Regions from separate parts of the Pseudomonas petroselini genome, predicted to be linked through region 2. Evidence: predicted binding sites of a transcription regulator. Region 2 holds the regulator's gene; each other region holds the start of a gene.
The links. Region 2 encodes FliA, which starts transcription of late flagellar genes. Its sites were predicted from a motif close to CTAAAGTTTNNNNNNNNNNNGCCGNTAA; they were not measured.
Positions count from the first base shown of each region.

Region 1: the regulator FliA is predicted to act here: its motif matches at 1,525-1,552, upstream of ACI512_RS20590 (methyl-accepting chemotaxis protein).
Region 3: the regulator FliA is predicted to act here: its motif matches at 5,482-5,509, upstream of ACI512_RS16840 (methyl-accepting chemotaxis protein).

Region 1 covers NZ_CP173614.1:4,493,483-4,500,147, forward strand. Annotated here, with positions in the region: gene ACI512_RS20585 (TonB-dependent siderophore receptor) at 1-1,484, shown strand, start outside; gene ACI512_RS20590 (methyl-accepting chemotaxis protein) at 1,652-3,148, shown strand; gene ACI512_RS20595 (SDR family oxidoreductase) at 3,162-4,031, opposite strand; gene ACI512_RS20600 (LysR family transcriptional regulator) at 4,292-5,167, shown strand; gene ACI512_RS20605 (DMT family transporter) at 5,437-6,372, shown strand; gene ACI512_RS20610 (MFS transporter) at 6,523-6,665, shown strand, end outside.
Region 2 covers NZ_CP173614.1:5,739,125-5,745,789, forward strand. Annotated here, with positions in the region: gene ACI512_RS26405 (chemotaxis response regulator protein-glutamate methylesterase) at 1-641, opposite strand, end outside; gene ACI512_RS26410 (chemotaxis protein CheA) at 690-2,906, opposite strand; gene ACI512_RS26415 (protein phosphatase CheZ) at 2,918-3,706, opposite strand; gene ACI512_RS26420 (chemotaxis response regulator CheY) at 3,725-4,099, opposite strand; gene fliA (RNA polymerase sigma factor FliA) at 4,267-5,007, opposite strand; gene fleN (flagellar synthesis regulator FleN) at 5,004-5,837, opposite strand; gene flhF (flagellar biosynthesis protein FlhF) at 5,943-6,665, opposite strand, start outside.
Region 3 covers NZ_CP173614.1:3,673,381-3,680,045, reverse strand. Annotated here, with positions in the region: gene ACI512_RS16875 (MFS transporter) at 1-921, shown strand, start outside; gene ACI512_RS16870 (dienelactone hydrolase) at 915-1,952, opposite strand; gene ACI512_RS16865 (FMN-dependent NADH-azoreductase) at 2,160-2,771, opposite strand; gene ACI512_RS16860 (LysR substrate-binding domain-containing protein) at 2,897-3,805, shown strand; gene ACI512_RS16855 (MmcQ/YjbR family DNA-binding protein) at 3,802-4,158, shown strand; gene ACI512_RS16850 (DUF1294 domain-containing protein) at 4,147-4,530, opposite strand; gene ACI512_RS16845 (undecaprenyl-diphosphate phosphatase) at 4,527-5,357, opposite strand; gene ACI512_RS16840 (methyl-accepting chemotaxis protein) at 5,577-6,665, shown strand, end outside.

The sequences.
Region 1 (6,665 bases), 1.2 Mb from region 2:
TGGGTTCCTACCGCGACGCCAATAGTTTCCGCAAAGGGGAAGAAAGCGACCACGGCCTGTTCTACGCCATTGGTGAGGCCGACCTCAGCGAAAACACCACCGCCACCCTGGGCTTCTCGCGCCAGGAAGACCAGACCAACTTCTTCTGGGGTGGCTTGCCCATCGGCACCGACGGCCGCCACCTGAACCTGCCCCGCTCCACCAACCCAGGCTCTGACTGGGAAAACAAAAAACTGACCATCGACACGGTATTTGGTGACATCGAGCATCGCTTCGACAATGGCTGGAAACTCCACGTCGCGGGTTCGTCGTCACAGTTGGACGGGGTATTCACCGGTACCTACCAATCCCGCTACCAGACCACGCTCGCGCGCACTGCCTACCAATCGCACCAGGACGACAAGCAATACGGTCTGGACACCTTCTTCAGCGGCCCGGTCGACGCCTTCGGCCGCACCCATGAAGTGGTCGTCGGCACCAGCAAACGCATCTACGACGCGACGTCCAAGGAATACAGCCCTTACGACACCAACTATCCGCTCAACGGGGCAAAGCCGGACTTCGTGCGCGACGGCAAAGGCCACAGCATCACCACTCAGGATGGCGTGTACCTGACCACACGGCTGAACCTGGCGGACCCGCTCAAGGTAATCCTCGGGGCACGCGTGGATTGGTACGACTACGACGATCGTCAGGGCGACGGCGACTACAAAGTCACCCGTAACCTCACGCGCTACGCGGGCGTTATCTATGACCTGAATGATCAATACTCGGTCTATGCCAGCTACACCGACATCTTCACACCGCAGACAAATCGAGACTTTTCGGACAAACCGTTGGAGCCCATCGTCGGCGAAAACTACGAAGTCGGTATCAAGGGCGAATACTTCAACGGAGCACTCAACGCCAGCCTGGCCGTGTTCCAGATCGACCAGAAAAACCGCGCAACGCTGCCGGACAGCCAAGTCGGATGCCCGATCACGGCCTGTTATGAAGCCTCGGGCCTGGTACGCAGCCAAGGGATCGACCTTGAACTGCAAGGCGCGCTCACTGAGAACTGGCAAGTTGGCGGCGGCTTCACCTACACCCGTGCGCATTACATCAAAGACACCAAGCCGGCCAATGACAACCAGCGCTTCGACACCGACACTCCGGAGCGTCTGTTCAAGCTCACCACGTCCTACCGCTTCCAGGGCCCGCTGGAAAAACTGCGTATCGGTGGCAACATCTACTGGCAGAGCCGCATGTACAACGACGTGGTCCTTGCCAACAGCACGACCTATCGCCTGGAACAAGGCAGCTACGCGGTTGCGGACGTCATGGCCGGTTACCAGGTGAACAAGCACCTGGACCTGCAACTTAACGTGAACAACATTTTCGACCGCACCTACTACTCGGCAATCGCCACCAGCCCGATCTGGGGATCCACCGACACCTACGGCAACCCGCGCAGCTTTGGCGTCACGGCCAAATACAGCTTCTGATCACAGCCCGATAAACGGCTACCCACCCGGGTAGCCGCTCCTCAAGTCCCTCCTCCTGTTGCCGATAACCGTTTTGCATCGTTCAATCCAATAAAAACCAAGCACACCCAATTCGCGCCACCCTGCCCCTCGTTTTGTTTCGGCCGGACCACATGGAGTAAGTGTGAATGCCCATCCGCACGCGTTTTTTCGAGCACTACCGCAAGGCCGACCGCATCATGCTGGCGCTGATCTGGCTGATGTTCCTGTTCTCACTGGGCCTGGCGTTCTGGCATGACACGTTGATTCAAGCGGCCATCGTCGGCGGCGGCACCAGCGTGGTGCTGACCGCGCTCTACCGCGCCATCGGTGGCACCCGTGTGATGCGTTGCGCCCTCGGCGCGGGCTTGATGGTCATGGCGGCGCTGCACATCAACCAGGCGCAGGGCGTGATCGAAGCGCACTTCGGGATCTTCGCACTGTTGGCAGTGCTGACGTTTTATCGCGATTGGCTGCCGATCCTGGTCGCAGCAGCCACTATCGCCGTGCACCACGTGGTGTTCCATGCGCTGCAACATCAAGGCTTCCCGGTATTCGTGATGGATCATCACGGCGGTTGGGCCATGGTGTTTGTCCATGCGTTCTATGTCGTGATGGAAACCGTCGCCCTCCTCTACCTGGCCGTGCACAGCCAGGCTGAAGCGGTCGAGAGCCAGGAGATGCTGGAAAAAATGCTGGCGGTTACTTCCCAGCTGACGGTCGAAACCGCCGAAGGTGACGCGGGCAAGGTGCACGTCTCCCTCGCCAAGCGTTTCGACCACTTCCTGCAGCAGCTTACCGGCCTGATCGACGGCGTCGCCCGTGACTCCCATGGCCTCGGCCAACTCGGCCAGGAACTGGCCAGCGCCAGCGGCACACTGGAAAAAGGCGCACGGCACCAACTGGCGGAAATCACCCAGATGACCGGCTCGATGCAGCGCATGGAAGACGCCATGGGCCACATCGCCGTGCACGTGGAGCAAGCGGTGGATCACGCCGGCAAGGCCAGCCAACAGATCCTGCGCGGCCAGGAAAGCGTCGGCCGCGCCCAACAGGAAATCACCCAGTTGGCCTCACGCCTCAACGGCACCCATGAGACGGTACAAGGCCTGGCCGTGCAGGCCGAACAGATCGGCACTGTGCTAGAAGTCATCAGCAGCATCGCCAACCAAACCAACCTGCTCGCCCTCAACGCTGCCATCGAGGCCGCCCGCGCCGGCGAGCAAGGCCGTGGTTTTGCCGTGGTCGCCGACGAAGTCCGCAGCCTGGCGCAACGCACTGCGGTGTCCACCCAGGAAATCAAAACCATCATCGAGGGTTTGCAGCACGGGAGCCGCCAAGCCGTCGAAGCCATGCACGACAGCCGCCAAGGCGTGGAGCGGTGCGTGGAAGACAGCCAGGTAGCGGTCGAAATGTTGCGCGCGGTGGGCAATGACATCGCGCACATCGACGACCTGAATGGCCGGATCGTGACCACCACACGCGAGCAGACCTCGGCAAACCTGGAGATTGTCGGCCGACTGCAGTCGGTGCAAAGCATTGCGCAAAACACCGCCGACGATGTTGAAACCCTGGCCAGAAGCAGTGAGCGGTTACCGCCGATTGCGGTGCGGTTGGATGCGCTGGGGCGACGGTTTCATCCATGATTTTTAGCGCGGTTCAACCCTCGGCAACGACCTCGCGCACGAAGTCTTCGTAGGTGCGCAACGGGTGCCCAATGAGGGCCTCAAGCATTTCGACCGTGCCTTCAACGGCGTGCATGCCAAAGGTCTGGATACCCGCCATCATCAGGCGCATGTCATACGCCAGCCAGCTGGGGCCGTAAGAAGCCAGCTGTGCTTCGAACGCGGCCAAGTCATCCCCGCCGTAGGCGATCTCGCGGCCTAGCGCCGCACCCCAGGTCTTCGCCACGGAGGCACCGGTGAGCGCTTGCGGCCCAACCAATTCCAGCGTTACACGACCCAGCGCCGAGGGCGCTGTGTCGCGTCGCAGCAGTTCTGCGACCGCGACATCAGCGATATCGCGCGCGTCAATCATCGACACGCCCGCCGCGCCGATCGGCATCGGGTATACCGAGTAGGCCTGAATAGCCTGTTGCACCAGGCGGTCGTTTTGCATGAAGTAAGCCGGACGCAAGACCGTTACAGGCATGTCGAGGCGCTCGATCATGCGCTCAACCGTCTGCTTGCCGGTGAAGTGCGGGACGTTGGTGAATGTGTCGGCATGAATCACCGACAAATAAACGATGCGTTCGATACCCGCCTCACGCGCCAGGTTCAACGTGATCAGGGCTTGAGTGACCTCGTCGGGCGTCACGGCATTGAGCAGGAACAGGGTACGCACCGACGCGAGTGCAACGCGCATCGACGCGACGTCGGTGAGGTCTGCGACAACTTCAGTGACGCCGGCGGGAAATTCACGCTTGCCCGCTTGGCGCACAAGGGCTTTGACCTCGGCGCCCGCGTCAGCCAGGCCTTGAGTGATCAGTGAACCAAGGGTGCCCGTGGCGCCAATAACCAGAATGCTCATGTTTGAAACTCCTGCAGTGGGTTTAGAGTGGATCAGCGAGTGAAATCCGCAACAACCTTGCCCGTCCGTGAAACGGTGCGATTGCGTGCGAGTGCATCGGGATATCGGAGAAGCCGACGACGTCGTCCTGCGGCAACACCGTTGGAGACTGCTCATTGGAAATGCCTCATGGCGTGTCCCGATGACGAGACAGTAATTCGTTGCACTTCCAAAACGAAGACCACAAAATCCAGACACCTCGTTTCACATATGGAACACCCATGAACCTGAACGCGCTGATTGATTTCACCCTCGTCGCCACGCATTCGGGGCTGGGCAAGGCCAGCCGCGCGAGCGGTATTTCCAAAGCCACCTTGTCGCGCCGAATCAGCGACCTTGAAGAACAACTGGGCGTGAGGCTGATCGAGCGCAGCGCACGTGGCCTGAAACTCACCGAAGCCGGTGAGGCGCTGATGTCTCGAACTGAAGGCCCGCTGAGTGAAGTGACCGACGCCATGACCGCCGCGCGCGAAGGCGTTTCAACACCGCGCGGACGTCTACGGGTCGCGGCCCCGATTCTTTTCTCGCAGCTGGCGATGGGGCGTATCGGCGCCGAGTTCTGTGCGGCCTATCCGGAGGTGTTTATCGAGGTGGTGTCGGAAGATCGACGGGTGGATCTGGTGGAGGAACAATTTGATGTCGCCATTCGAATCAACCCAAGCCCGGACAGCAGCCTGGTCGGACGGTGCTTCGCCAAGGACCGGCTGATCGTGGTGGCGGCGCCTGAACTGCTCAGGCCGATGCCCGGCGCGATCCGATCCGTGCCCGCGATTGTGACGTCGACTTTCCAGCCCACACACTGGCGTCTTGACGGCGGGCAGTTGGTCTTGGAGCCGGTCCCGACCATGCAGTTCTCTTCGCTGTTGATGGTCCGCGATGCCGCTGTCGCCGGTGGCGGTGCGGCGCTCATCCCACAGTCCATCGCCTGGAATCAGCTTGCCCGCGGTGAGTTGGTTCAGTGGGGAACGGTGTCGGGTGTAGAGCCGGCGCTTTGGGTCTTACACACCTCCAGGCGGCTTGCGGCGCCGAAGGTTCGCGCATTCGTCGACTTCATGTGTGATCACTATTCAGACATGTCGCTTGTTCTGAGGGGATAGGACTGATTAAACGCCGAGGGCGGGTGGTCTGGCCCGTAGACATACGATAACCACCGACGAAAGCAGGGTAAATGCTCGCCATGGGCCGAAAATCATCCTTCAATGAAAACGCTCGGCGAACCGCAAAAACTCAGAGTGGTAGCCGTTATATAAACGCATGCCCTTGCTCCTTCGCCTCAAACGCGCTACAAATCCCACCCTCAAGTTGTACGACAACCTAAAAATAAATCGCCATCCTCGACGATGGTGCCCAATGCTCGAGCCTCATCATGACTGCCGCTGCCACCACGCAAACCACACCCGCCCCCTTCTCCCGCCCCATCGCCGTGTTGATTCTGCTGTGCATGGGCTGTGCCTTTGCCGGCAACCACATTGCGGCGCGCGTAGCCTTCGATGATGGCGCGGGTGTGTTGCTGGCTATTCTGATGCGTTCGGGCGGCACCTTGCTGGTACTGGCCGTGCTGGTGCTGTGGCAACGCCAAAACCTGCGCCTGCCGGCCGGGGCATGGCGCTGGCAAGTGCTGCTGGGACTGCTTATCGCCACCCAAAGCCTGTGCCTCTACTCCGCCGTCGCCCGCGTGCCGGTGGCGCTGGCGTTGCTGGTGGGCAACGTGTTCCCGATCTTGCTCGCCCTGCTCACCTGGGCATTCGGCGGCCCACGCCCGACGGCGCGCACCGCCTTGCTGATGGGCTTGATTCTGGTCGGCCTGGTGTTTGTCCTGGACGTACCCGGCCGCCTTTCAAGCAGTGCCGAGATCGGCCCGCAATGGCTGCTCGGCGTCAGCCTGGCATTCTGCGCCGCCTTCGTGTTCGCCTGCGCGCTGTGGATCACCGATCACAAGTTGTCCCAGGTTCGCGGTTCAGTGCGCAGCCTGCTGACGATCTTCATCGTGTTCAGCAGCGTCAACCTCGCGGGCCTCAGCGGTGCCCTTCCGGGCGGCCTGAACCCACCGGCAACCAGTACCGGCTGGCTGGCGCTCGCGACGTTGGTGGTGCTGTATGGCACCGGTTTTATCGTGCTGTTCATGTCGGTCCCACGCCTGGACATGCCGCGCAATGCGCCGGTCATGAACATTGAGCCGCTGGCGACGTTGTTGATGGGCTGGATCGTGCTCGATCAAATGCTCAATGCCGGGCAGATGCTCGGCGGCGTCATCGTGGTCACCGGGATTGTGCTGCTGACTTACCGCAAATCTGCCCGCTAGCGATAAATCCCCGCCTGACCTGGCCCAATTCCTGCTCCTTCACTCCCACCCAGTCGCTACTGGCTATGCGGACGACTCTTTTGAGCCCGGCCGCCCACCCGCCTTCCCCGGATAATCCAGCATCCCCGACCCCCTTCCGAGGCCTTCCCCATGACGAGCCCCTCCACCGAACAGGTAAGCCCCCAAACCCTGCGCAAGGTCATCATCGCCGCCGGCATCGGTAACTTCGTCGAGTGGTTTGACTTCGCCGTCTACGGTTTCCTCGCCACCACCATCGCCCAACAATTCTTCCC
Region 2 (6,665 bases):
GGCAGCTGAGTCAACACGCGCTGCAGGGCGACCGGGCCGCCGGTGGATGTACCGATGGCGACCAGCTTGTAGGCCTTGCGCTTGGGCGCCGGCGAATGAGCGCTGGGGGCCGATGCACGGGCAGGCGCCACGGCAGGCCGAGCAACCGGTGCTGGCGCTGGAGCAGGTCGACCAAACGAAGGCGCAGACGGGGCCGCGGCCGGTGCAGGCGTCGGCGTCGGCGCGCTGAACAGGCTGCGTCGGTTACTGCGCGAAATACTGTGCACCTTCTCGCACAGCATCTGCTTGACCTTCTCGGGGTTGCGCGAGATGTCTTCGAAATTCTTCGGCAGGAAATCCACCGCGCCAGCGTCCAACGCGTCGAGGGTCACTCGGGCGCCTTCGTGGGTCAGCGAGGAGAACATCAACACCGGGGTCGGGCAGCGTTGCATGATATGGCGAACTGCCGTGATGCCATCCATCATCGGCATCTCGTAGTCCATGGTGATCACGTCCGGCTTCAACGCAATGGCTTGATCAATCGCTTCTTTGCCGTTGGTGGCCGTGCCGACCACCTGGATCGTTGGATCGGCGGAAAGAATTTCCGAGACGCGACGGCGGAAGAAACCCGAATCGTCCACCACCAGGACCTTGACTGCCATAAACACTCCGTTAGGCGGGGCGGGCATTACCGCCCTGCCCCACCAGAATCAAATACGCCGAGCGGCGTAACGCTTGAGCATGCTCGGAACATCGAGAATCAGCGCGATCCGACCGTCACCGGTGATGGTCGCACCCGACATGCCCGGGGTTCCCTGCAGCATTTTGCCCAAAGGCTTGATGACCACTTCTTCCTGGCCCACCAACTGATCGACGACAAAGCCGATCCGCTGGGTGCCCACGGAGAGGATCACCACATGGCCTTCGCGCTGCTCTTCATGGGCAGCCGATGCCACCAGCCAACGCTTGAGGTAAAACAGCGGCAACGCCTTGTCGCGCACGATCACCACTTCCTGGCCGTCCACCACGTTGGTGCGCGACAGGTCGAGGTGGAAGATTTCGTTGACGTTGACCAGCGGGAAGGCGAACGCCTGGTTGCCCAGCATCACCATCAAGGTCGGCATGATCGCCAGGGTCAACGGCACCTTGATGACGATCTTCGAGCCCTGGCCCTTGGTCGAGTAGATATTGATCGAGCCGTTGAGCTGGCTGATCTTGGTCTTCACCACGTCCATGCCGACGCCACGGCCGGACACGTCGGAGATCTCGGTCTTGGTCGAGAAGCCCGGGGCAAAGATCAGGTTGTAGCACTCGGTGTCGGTCAGGCGGTCGGCGGCGTCCTTGTCCATCACGCCACGCTTGACTGCGATGCTGCGCAAGATGTTCGGGTCCATGCCCTTGCCGTCATCGGTGATCGACAGCAGGATGTGGTCGCCTTCTTGCTCCGCCGCCAGGATCACCTTGCCGCCACGGGACTTGCCCGAGGCTTCGCGTTCTTCCGGGGTTTCCACGCCGTGGTCGACGGCGTTGCGCACCAAGTGGACCAGCGGGTCGGCCAGGGCCTCGACAAGGTTTTTGTCGAGGTCGGTTTCTTCACCCACCAGTTCCAGGTTGATCTCTTTCTTGAGCTGGCGAGCCAGGTCACGAACCAGCCGTGGGAAGCGGCCGAAGACTTTCTTGATCGGCTGCATCCGCGTTTTCATCACGGCGGTCTGCAGGTCGGCGGTCACCACGTCGAGGTTCGACACGGCCTTCTGCATGGCTTCATCGCCGCTGCTCAGGCCCAGGCGGACCAGGCGGTTACGCACCAGCACCAGTTCGCCGACCATGTTCATGATGTCGTCCAGGCGCGCGGTATCAACCCGCACGGTGGTTTCGGCTTCACTGGCGGGCTTCTCGGCAACCGGTGCCGCTGCAGCACGTGCAGGCGCCGGAGCGGCGGCCGGTGCGGGCGCAGGTTTGGCGGCCGGTGCAGGGGCGGCGGCTTTGGCGGCAACCGGTGCAGCAGTGGCCACCGCAGCGGCCGGAGCAACTTCGCTGAACTTGCCCTTGCCGTGCAACTCGTCCAGCAGGGATTCGAATTCGTGATCGGAAATCAACCCATCGCCTGCCGGTGCAGCAGCGGCAGGCGCCGCAGTGCTGGCAGCCGCTGCAGGCGCGGCGGCGACGGCCGGCAAGGCATCGGCCGCGAAGGTGCCCTTGCCATGCAGTTGGTCGAGCAACGCTTCAAATTCGTCGTCGGTGATGTCAGTGCTGACGGGCGCGGCAGGTGCCGCGGCAGCAGCAGCCGGTGGCACGGCGTCGGCCGCGAACTGGCCTTTGCCGTGCAACTGGTCGAGCAGGGATTCGAACTCAGCGTCGGTAATGTCTTCGCTGGTCGGCGCCGCTGCCGGAGCAACGGCGGCCGGTGCTTCTGCCTCGGCCTTGACGGCACTGAGGGAGTTGAGCAGCTGTTCGAACTCGCTGTCGGTCACATCCGCTTCGGGCTCTGCCACAGGTTCCGGCGCCGCTTCAGCCACCGGCGCAGCCGACAGGTCGGCAGGCTCGGCATAGCGCGCCAGGGCGGCCAGCAGTTCCGGGGTGGCTGCGGTGATCGGGGCACGTTCGCGCACTTCGCTGAACATGCCGTTGACCGCATCGAGTGCTTCGAGAATCACGTCCATCAACTCCGAATCAACGTGACGCTCACCCTTGCGCAGGATGTCGAACACGTTCTCGGCGATGTGGCAGCACTCCACCAGCTCATGGAGCTGGAGGAAGCCGGCGCCCCCTTTTACAGTATGAAAACCGCGAAAAATTGCATTGAGCAGGTTCGCATCATCCGGGCGGCTTTCCAGCTCGACCAGTTGTTCGGACAGTTGCTCTAAAATTTCGCCGGCCTCTACAAGGAAATCCTGAAGGATCTCTTCATCGGCGCCGAAGCTCATGGGTGTGCTCCTTAGAAGCCTAAACTGGATAACAGGTCATCTACGTCATCCTGACCTGACATAACGTCTTCACGTTTATCGGCATGAATCTGCGGACCTTCACCCTTGGCGAGATGTTTTTGTGGATCTTTTTCCGAGAGGATCGCTTCGCGGTCATGTTCAATGCCGGCGAAACGATCAACCTGGCCTGCCATAAGCACCAATTTGAGCAAGTTGCTTTCCACTTCGGTGACCAATTGGGTCACACGCTTGATCACCTGACCGGTGAGGTCCTGGTAATCCTGGGCCAGCAGAATGTCGTTGAGGTTGCTGGAAACCGTGCGGTTTTCCTGCTCGCTGCGTGACAAGAACCCGTCGACCCGACGCGCCAACTCACGAAACTCTTCAGCCCCGACTTCGCGGCGCATGAAGCGGCCCCAGTCGTGGCTCAAGGCCTGGGCCTCGGTGGCCATGCCGTTGACCAGAGGCGTGGCGTTTTCCACCAGGTCCATGGTGCGGTTGGCCGCCGCCTCAGTCAGCCTGACCACATAGGACAGGCGTTCGGTGGCATCGGTGATCTGCGAGATCTCTTCGGCCTGGGGCATATGCGGGTCAATCTGGAAATTGACGATCGCACTGTGCAGCTCGCGCGTGAGCTTGCCCACTTCCTGATACAGGCCGCGGTCACGGGTCTGGTTGAGCTGATGGATAAGTTGTACTGCGTCGCCAAAGTGGCCTTTTTCAAGGCTGTCGACCAGCTCGCGAGCATGTTTTTTCAGGGTCGACTCAAACTCGGCCTGCGATGATTCGTTATGGTCCATAGCTCCCCCGTGGCAGCATCAATGACCGATGCGTTCGAAGATTTTTTCGATCTTCTCTTTCAAGGCCAATGCAGTGAATGGCTTGACCACGTAACCGTTAACCCCGGCTTGGGCGGCTTCGATGATCTGTTCACGCTTGGCTTCGGCGGTCACCATCAGCACGGGAAGGCTGCGTAGTTTTTCGTCAGCGCGCACGTGGCGCAGCAAGTCGATACCGGTCATGCCCGGCATGTTCCAGTCCGTTACCAGAAAGTCGATGCTCCCGCTGTTGAGGATCGGAATCGCCGTAATGCCGTCATCCGCCTCGACCGTGTTAGTGAACCCAAGGTCACGCAACAGGTTTTTTATGATCCGCCGCATCGTTGAAAAGTCATCAACGATGAGGATTTTCATGTTCTTGTCCAATTCGACCTCCAAGCAGTCTTAAACGCGCCCAGCACCTGGACGCGCCATTTCAATCAACAGGCATTACACAAAAAGGACGCCTCGGGCACCACGGGTCGAACCCGCGAAGGCTAGCTGCCCTCGCGGTATCGTCTGCAGTGTCCCCACACTGCCTGTCAGCGCGCTCGCCACTCTCCCAAACGCCCCCGCAAGCGGGCTGCGCACTGGCTGTGCAACTGGCTGACCCGCGATTCGCTGACCCCCAGGACCTCACCGATTTCCTTGAGGTTCAGCTCTTCGTCGTAGTACAGCGCCAACACCAACCGCTCACGCTCCGGCAAATTGGCAATCGCGTCCGCCAGCGCACCCTGGAAGCGTTCATCTTCCAGGTCACGCGACGGCTCCATATGAGCACTCGCGCCGTCCTCGTGCAGCCCTTCGTGCTCGCCGTCCTGCAAGAGGTCGTCGAAACTGAACAGGCGGCTGCCCAAGGTATCGTTCAAAATCCCGTAATAATCGTCGAGACTCAATTGGAGTTCGGCCGCAACTTCGTGATCTTTAGCGTCGCGACCGGTTTTTGCTTCAATTGCGCGAATTGCGTCACTGACCATGCGCGTATTGCGATGCACCGAGCGTGGCGCCCAGTCACCTTTACGCACCTCGTCGAGCATCGCGCCACGGATACGGATCCCCGCATACGTCTCGAAGCTCGCCCCCTTGCTCGCATCGTATTTGGTCGACACTTCGAGCAAACCGATCATGCCCGCCTGGATCAGGTCTTCGACCTGCACGCTGGCGGGCAGGCGTGCCAGCAAGTGATAGGCGATGCGCTTGACCAGTGGCGCGTAGCGCTCGATCAACTCACCCTGGCTGTCACGGGCCGACTTTTTGTAAGCGTTATAGCCGTTCGCTGTCATAGCACGGGTCCTGCGCTCGTCTGATGCACCAATCGCTCGACGAAAAACTCCAGATGCCCCCGAGGGTTGGCGGGCAACGGCCAGGTATCGACCTTCTGGGCAATAGCCTTGAACGCCAATGCGCATTTGGAACGAGGGAACGCTTCGTAGACTGCACGCTGCTTTTGCACAGCCTTGCGCACACACTCGTCGTAGGGAACTGCGCCGACGTATTGTAAGGCGACATCGAGGAAGCGATCCGTGACCTTGGTCAACTTGGCGAACAGGTTGCGCCCTTCCTGCGGGCTCTGGGCCATGTTGGCCAGGACGCGGAAGCGGTTCATGCCGTAGTCACGATTAAGCAGTTTGATCAGGGCGTAGGCGTCGGTGATCGAGGTGGGTTCGTCGCAGACCACCAGCAATACTTCCTGCGCGGCGCGCACGAAGCTGACCACGGACTCGCCGATCCCGGCCGCGGTGTCAATCACCAGCACGTCGAGGTTGTCGCCGATATCACTGAAGGCCTGGATCAGCCCGGCATGCTGTGCCGGGCTCAGGTGCACCATGCTCTGGGTGCCGGAGGCGGCAGGCACGATGCGGATGCCGCCGGGGCCCTGCAGCAGCACATCGCGCAGCTCACAGCGGCCCTCGATCACATCGGCAAGGGTGTGTTTGGGCGTCAGCCCCAGCAGAACGTCGACGTTCGCCAGCCCCAGGTCAGCATCCAGCAGCATGACGCGACGGCCAAGCTCTGCCAGGGCCAGGGACAAATTCACTGACACGTTAGTTTTCCCGACGCCACCTTTGCCGCCGGTCACCGCGATCACCTGTACGGGATGCATGCTGCCCATTTTATTTCTTTACCTTGTCTTGCTTAGACGCAGGCTACATGGCTTGGCCGCGTGAATCGCTTGCAGACCATCGATGTAGGTACATTTCACGGTGTTCATCCTGACTCAACCCACCCGTTTTGCCGGGCTGTGGTAAAGGTCGGCGAACATATCGGCCATCGCTTCCTCGCTAGGCTCTTCTTGCATTTGCACGCTGACTGCGCGGCTGACCAACTGATGACGGCGCGGCAGATGCAGATCATCCGGGATCCGCGGTCCGTCGGTCAGGTAGGCGACCGGCAATTCATGACTGATGGCCAGGCTCAGCACCTCGCCCAGGCTCGCGGTTTCGTCGAGCTTGGTGAGGATGCAACCGGCCAGACCACAACGCTTGTAACTGTGGTACGCAGCGGTAAGAACTTGTTTCTGGCTGGTGGTTGCAAGCACCAGGTAATTTTTCGACTTGATGCCGCGACCGGCCAGGCTTTCCAGTTGCATGCGCAACGCCGGGTCGCTGGCTTGCAGGCCGGCGGTATCGATCAGCACCACGCGCTTGCGCAGCAGCGGGTCGAGGGCGTTGGCCAAGGACTGGCCCGGGTCGACATGGGTCACCGATACGTTGAGGATCCGGCCCAGGGTCTTGAGCTGTTCCTGGGCGCCAATGCGGTAGCTGTCCATGCTCACCAGCGCGATATTCTGCGCGCCGTACTTGAGCACATAGCGTGCGGCCAGCTTGGCCAGGGTGGTGGTCTTGCCCATGCCGGCTGGGCCGACCATGGCAATCACACCGCCCTCTTCCAGGGGTTCGATTTCCGGGGTGGCAATCATGCGCGCCAAGTGGGCCAGCAA
Region 3 (6,665 bases), 2.1 Mb from region 2:
TTGGCGGGGATCCTCGTGAGTGGCGTGCTGACGTTTTTCGCGACGCTGGTGGACAGCCTGCCGTCATTGAGCCTGGGCATTCTGATCGTCGCGCGGCTGTTGCTGGGCGTAGCCCAAGGGCTGATCGGCGTGGGCACCATCAGTTGGTGCATGGGCGCCGTCGGTGCCGAACACACGGCGCGCTCGATTTCGTGGAACGGCATTGCCTCCTACGGTGCCATCGCCATCGGTGCGCCGCTGGGCGTGGTGATGGTGGCCGAGTATGGCTACAACAGCCTCGGCATTGCGCTGTCGGTGTTGTCCGCATTGGGCCTGGTGCTGATCCGCAACAAACCCTCGGTGCCGGTAGTGCGCGGTGAGCGACTGCCGTTCTGGGCAGTATTCGGGCGTATCGCACCGTTTGGCGCCAGCCTGTGCCTGGCATCTATCGGCTACGGCACCCTCACCACCTTTATTACCCTGTATTACCTCAATCGCGGCTGGGCCGGCGCAGCGTACTGCCTGACCGTGTTCGGCGTGTGCTTTATCCTGTCGCGTCTGGTGTTTATCTCGGCCATCAGCCGCTTTGGTGGCTTCCGTGCCGCGATTGCCTGCATGACCATCGAGACCTTGGGCCTGACGCTGCTCTGGCTCGCACCGTCCACCGGGGTGGCATTGATGGGGGCCGGGCTGACCGGCTTTGGCTTGTCACTGGTGTACCCGGCACTGGGTGTGGAAGCCATCAAGCAGGTGCCCAACAGCAGCCGTGGCGCGGGACTGAGTGCGTATGCGGTGTTCTTTGATTTGGCCCTGGCGATTGCCGGGCCATTGATGGGCGCCGTGGCGCTGAACCTCGGCTATGGCTGGATCTTCTTCTGCGCGGCGCTGCTGTCGGTGATCGCACTGGGCCTGACGCTACTGCTCAAGCGCCGCGCTTACTGATCAGCCGTCTGCAAACCGGCGCGGGTGGATTGGCCGAGGGTGTGGCTGAAAAAACGCCCCGCCTCGGAAATCAGGTCGCGGTGAATGCCCTCGCGGTCGACGCCATCGGCATCGGTGCAAATCGCCGGCATTGCGGCCAACTGATCGCTGTCGCACGGCGCCATGAACACGAAGTGCCCGGCCCCGGCCAGCAGTTTGAAGTCCGGCGGTTCCGGCAGTTTGCGCGCCAGGGCCGCCGCGTTCTTGTCCACGGCCACCAGCTTGTCGCCGTCGCCGCTGTAGAGCAGCACCGGCACATGCACATCCGCCAGGGTGTGGCGACCAAACATCAGGCTCAGCGGTGCCATCAGCATCAAGGCATGAATACGCGGGTCGGACTGCGGTTGCAGGTCGTCACGGTCCACCACCAGTTCGCCCTTGGTGGTGCAGGCGTCGCGGTCTTCCGGGCGCTCCTGGCAATAACGGCGCAACCGGTCGAACTCCGGCTTGGCACCGGCCAGGATCAACGCGGTCTCGCCCCCGGCGGAGTAACCGATAACCCCCACTTGGTCGATGTTGACGAACGGCGAAAGCATCGGGTCGCCCAAGGTCGCGGTGATCGCTTCGGAAATCTGAATCGGCCGGCCATACAGGTTACTCACCGTGCCCAGGCGGCTGTGGTCCTTGTAGTTGTCGCCGGGGTGCAACACCGCCACCACCACGAAGCCTTTGCGCGCCAATGAGGTGGCCAGATCATGCAGGGCCAGGGGCGTGCCAGTGTTGCCGTGGGACAACATCAACATCGGGAAACGGCCGATGGCAATCTTGGAGTCTTCGGTGGCAGCGACGTGGTACGCACCCAATTGTGTGGTGTGCTCAAGCCCGGTGGACGGGTAAAAGGCCACGGCCTTCATCGGCTGCAGGTCCAGCGGATCAAGAAACGTCATGCGATGGAAACCCACACTCCAATGCGGGTGCGGTGCCGGCGCAGCGTGCACTGAAATCAGGCCGCCGAGCAGGGAAAGAACCATAACAGCACAAAGACGCATCATGGGGATGTCCACCTTTGCTGCGTGAGAACCGACATATCGAAGAAACGTCCAGGTTGTTAAACCCATGCTTGCACAACCTGGGCCAAAGTAATGACAGCGGGTAAACGAAAAAACTCCGTACTCCGGTCGTTTTCAGGCGAGCAGAATACAGAGTTTAGGCGCCCGGCTTCAGATTGAAACCGAGGAAGGGCGAAATTTACACAAGCCTTACGCGGCGGCGAACAATTGTTCGTTGATCAGTACGTTGGCGTCGCTCAGGGCTTTGCTGCGCACTTCGTCACCGTAGGCCAGGCCTTCGGCACGCACGATCTCGATATCGGTGATGCCCAGGAAGCCAAACAGCAGTTTCAGGTAGCCTTCATGGGCGGCACCCGTGGCTTGCCCGGCATGCATGCCACCGGACGTGGACACGATGATGACTTTCTTGTTGCCGCACAGGCCTTCCGGACCGGCTTCGCTGTAGCGGAACGTCTGCCCGGCGACGGCGATGCGGTCGATCCAGGCTTTCAACTGGGTTGGAATAGTGAAGTTGTACATCGGCGCACCCACCACCACCGCATCGGCGGCGAGGAACTCGGCCAGCGACGATGCGCTCAGCTCGGCCTCATGCTTTTGCGCGGCATCACGCAGCTCGGCAGCGGTACCCAGGGCGCCCAAGGTCGCGCCGGAGAAGTGGTTGATGCCTTCGCTGGCCAAGTCACGGTAGGTCACTTCCACACCCGGCTCCGCAGCTTGCCAGGCCTTGACCACGCCGGCGCTGAGCTGACGGGACGCCGAGTTGTCGCCGAGGATGCTGGAATCGATATGCAACAGTTTCATGGTGGATCTCCGAGGTGGGATCGACAGGGGCGATCAGATGGTGGTGATCCTACGCATCAAACGAATAGTCGATAAGTCAGCTAAAATGCGATAGTTTGTCCCACTGACAGGACAATAGGCTGACCATGCAAGACCTCAACGACCTCTACTATTTCGCCAAAGTCGTGGAAGCCGGCGGCTTCGCGGCGGCCGGGCGCCTGCTGGGGATTCCCAAGTCCCGATTGTCGCGACGCATCGCCGAGCTGGAAGAACGCCTCGGCGCGCGCCTGCTGCAACGCACCACCCGCCAATTGACGCTTACCGCCGTCGGCGAGCGTTACCTGCGGCATTGCCAGGCGATGCTACTGGAAGCGGAAATGGCCGATGAGGCCGTCGCCAGCATGTCCAGCGAGCCCCGTGGGCGGCTGCGGGTGAGCTGCCCGGTGGGCATGGCCCAGCACATCCTGCCGGAACTGGTCGCGGGTTTTCTCGCAGCCCACCCTCAGGTGCAATTGGAGATGACCTTGGTCAACCGCCGCGTCGACCTGGTGGCCGAGGGTATCGATGTGGCCCTGCGTGTGCGCGAGCTCGGTGATGAAGACCCCTTGCTGGTCACCAAGCGCCTGCGTCAGGCGCAGACCGTGCTGGTGGCCAGCCCCGCGTTGATGCTCGGTCGTCAGGTGGCCAGCCTTGAGGACCTCAAGCAATTGCCGATCCTCGGGGCGCTGGAGGCGGATCGCTTGGTGCATCAGCGCATTATCGACCCGCAGGGCCATGCCCACGACCTGGCGATGGAGGCCCGGCTGGGTATCGACGACTTTATCGTGCGCAAAGCCAGCGCCATCATGGGCCTGGGCTTCACCATACTGCCGATGATGTACTGTGAAGCCGAACTGGCCAGCGGCCAGTTGGTACAACTGCTGCCGGAGTGGTCGTTGCCGGGCGGCTGGCTGCAAGCGGTGTACCCGCATCGCCGTGGCGTGTTGCCAGCCATTCGCGCCTGGATCGATTACCTGGAAGAAGGTTTCAAAGGCTGTGGAGACCGCCTGCTATGAAGATGACCGAAGCCCAAGTCGCGACCTTCTGCCTGAGCCTGCCCGGCGCGCGGGAGGACTACAAATGGGGCGGCGTGCGGGTATTCTCGATTGCCGGCAACAAGATGTTCGCCCTGCAAAACCTGCGCGGTGACTCGCTGGCGTTCAAGGTCGACAAGGAATTGTTCCTCGGCCACGTGGACCGCCCGGGCATCCACCCGGCGCCGTACCTGGCACGTGCGCAGTGGATCATCATGAACACGCCCTACCCGCTAAGCGCCGAGGAGCTGCGTGGCTTGTTGCAGCGCTCCCACCAGTTGGTGGTGAGCAAACTGCCCAAGCGCACGCAGATCGGGTTGTTGCTAGAGGATTGAAACCAGGGTACCGCCGAGGAACATCTGGTCCAGCCAAAACACCTGGTGCAGCAACACGATCACCCAGAACAGCACCTGGTAGGACACCTTGCGCGTCTTGTGCCGGAACACCTGCTGCGCAATCAACGCGCCCGGCCAACCGCCTGCCAGCTCGACGGCGTGCAGGATATTTTCCGGCGTGCGCCAGCTGTCGGTGCGCGCCTTGCGCTTGTCGCTCCAGTACAGGAAGAACGCGATCACGCTGACCACGCCATAGGCCACCAGCGGGATCAGCGTCTCGCCACGCTGCCACACCAATACCGAACCCAACAACGGCGCCGCGCACAGCAGCACAAAGATCGCCGCCTTTAGGCGTGGGTGCTGGATCATCATGCCTTGGCCGCGGTCCAGTCGATCCAGCCAAACTGCCAGGTCGCCAGGATCAGCAAACCGAACGCAATGCGGTACCAGGCAAACGCGGCATAGCTGTGACTGGCAATGAACTTGAGCAGGCCCTTGACCGCGATCATCGCGAAGATAAACGAGGTCACGAAGCCGATGACGAACACCGGCAGGTCCGCCGGCTGGAACAGGTCACGGTACTTGTAGCCCGAATACACTGCCGCGCCGACCATGGTTGGCATGGCCAGGAAGAACGAAAACTCGGTGGCGGTCTTGCGTGACAGCCCGAACAACAGGCCGCCGATAATGGTCGAGCCCGAACGCGAGGTGCCAGGGATCATCGCCAGGCACTGCGCCAGGCCGACTTTGAGCGCGTCTTTCCAGGTGATGTCATCGACGGTCTCGGCATGCACTTCATGTTCACGACGCTCGGCCCACAACATGACGATGCCGCCCAGCACCAGGGCCGTGGCCACGGTGATCGGGTTGAACAGGTAGTGGTGAATCACGTCAGCGAAAATTACCCCCAACACCACCGCCGGCATAAAGGCGATCAGCAGGTTGACGGTAAACCGCTGGGCCTTGCGCTGGGTCGGCAGGCCGCTGACCACTTCGAAAATCTTGCCCCGGAACTCCCACACCACGGCCAGGATGGCGCCCAGTTGAATGATGATGTTGAACGCGTTGAAACGGTCGCCGGTAAAGTCGAGCAAGTCGGCGACGATGATCTGGTGGCCGGTGCTGGAAATCGGCAGGAACTCGGTAAGCCCCTCCACAACGCCAAGAATCACTGCCTGAATGGCGGTCCAAAAATCCATACTTCCCCCAAAGGTCTTGCTCTACGGCAAGCCTTGTTAATCTTTTTAATGGTTCACTGACGACAAGACACAGCGCTGAGTTTCAACCCCGCGCTGCAAAAATCCTGTGAAAAATCAGACAGTACTCAGGTTTTTCGATTACAGGCCGAAAGCCTATCAGACAAGGCGTAAAAGTCGATGTGGCGCCCACAATTATAAAAAGCCCGGAGTGACAGGACGATGAACAGTTTGCGCAATATGTCGATCAGCCGACGGCTCTGGCTGATCCTGATAGTCGCCGTGCTGATGCTGATGGCCCTGGGTTTGCTGATGCTCAAGCAGATCCATGACGACCTCTACCAGGCCAAGCGCCTGCAGACCCAACACGTGGTCCAGACCGCCAGCGGTATCCTGACGTTTTATCACAGCCTCGAAACCACCGGCGTGATGACCCGCGAAGCCGCCCAGAAACAAGCCATGAACGCGGTGCGCGGCTTGCGCTACGACCATGACGACTATTTCTGGATCAACGACCTCACGCCCGTGATGATCATGCATCCGGCCAACCCCAAGCTCGACGGCCAGAACCTGTCGGCGATCCGCGACCCTGACGGGTTTGCCGTGTTCAACGAATTCGTGATCCTGGCCAAGGCCAAGGGCGCGGGCATCGTCAACTATCGCTGGCCGAAGCCGGGTGCCGAAGCGCCCGTGGCCAAGACCTCGTATATCCAACTGTTCGAGCCGTGGGGCTGGATCATCGGTTCCGGGGTCTACGTGGATGATGTACAGGCCGAGTTCAGCGCCCAGGTCTGGAAAGCCTCGTTTATCGGCTTGGGCATCGCGGTGGTCATGGCGTTGCTGGTGTCGTTGATCGCCCGCAGCATTGTGCGCCCGCTGCAGGACGCCGTGAATGCCATGGGCAACATCGCCAGCGGCGAAAGCGACCTCACCCGCAGCCTCGATACCCATGGCCAGGACGAAGTCACCCAACTGTCCCAACACTTCAACAGCTTTACCGCCAAGCTGCGTCTGGTGGTAACCCAGTTGCAGGCGTGCGCCAACGCATTGGGCCAGTCCTCGCAAGAGCTGGGCGCCAACGCCACCCAGGCCCATGACCGCAGCCAGCAACAGTCCCAGCAGATGGAACTGGTGGCCACGGCCATCAACGAAGTCACCTACGGCGTGCAGGACGTGGCCAAGAACGCCGAACACGCCGCCAGCGAAATGCGCGATGCCCAGGCCCAGGCGCAGCAAGGCCAGGTCAACATCGACGGCAGCCTGCAGCAGATCGACCAGCTCTCGGGCACCATCAGCCAGGCGGTGGAAGTG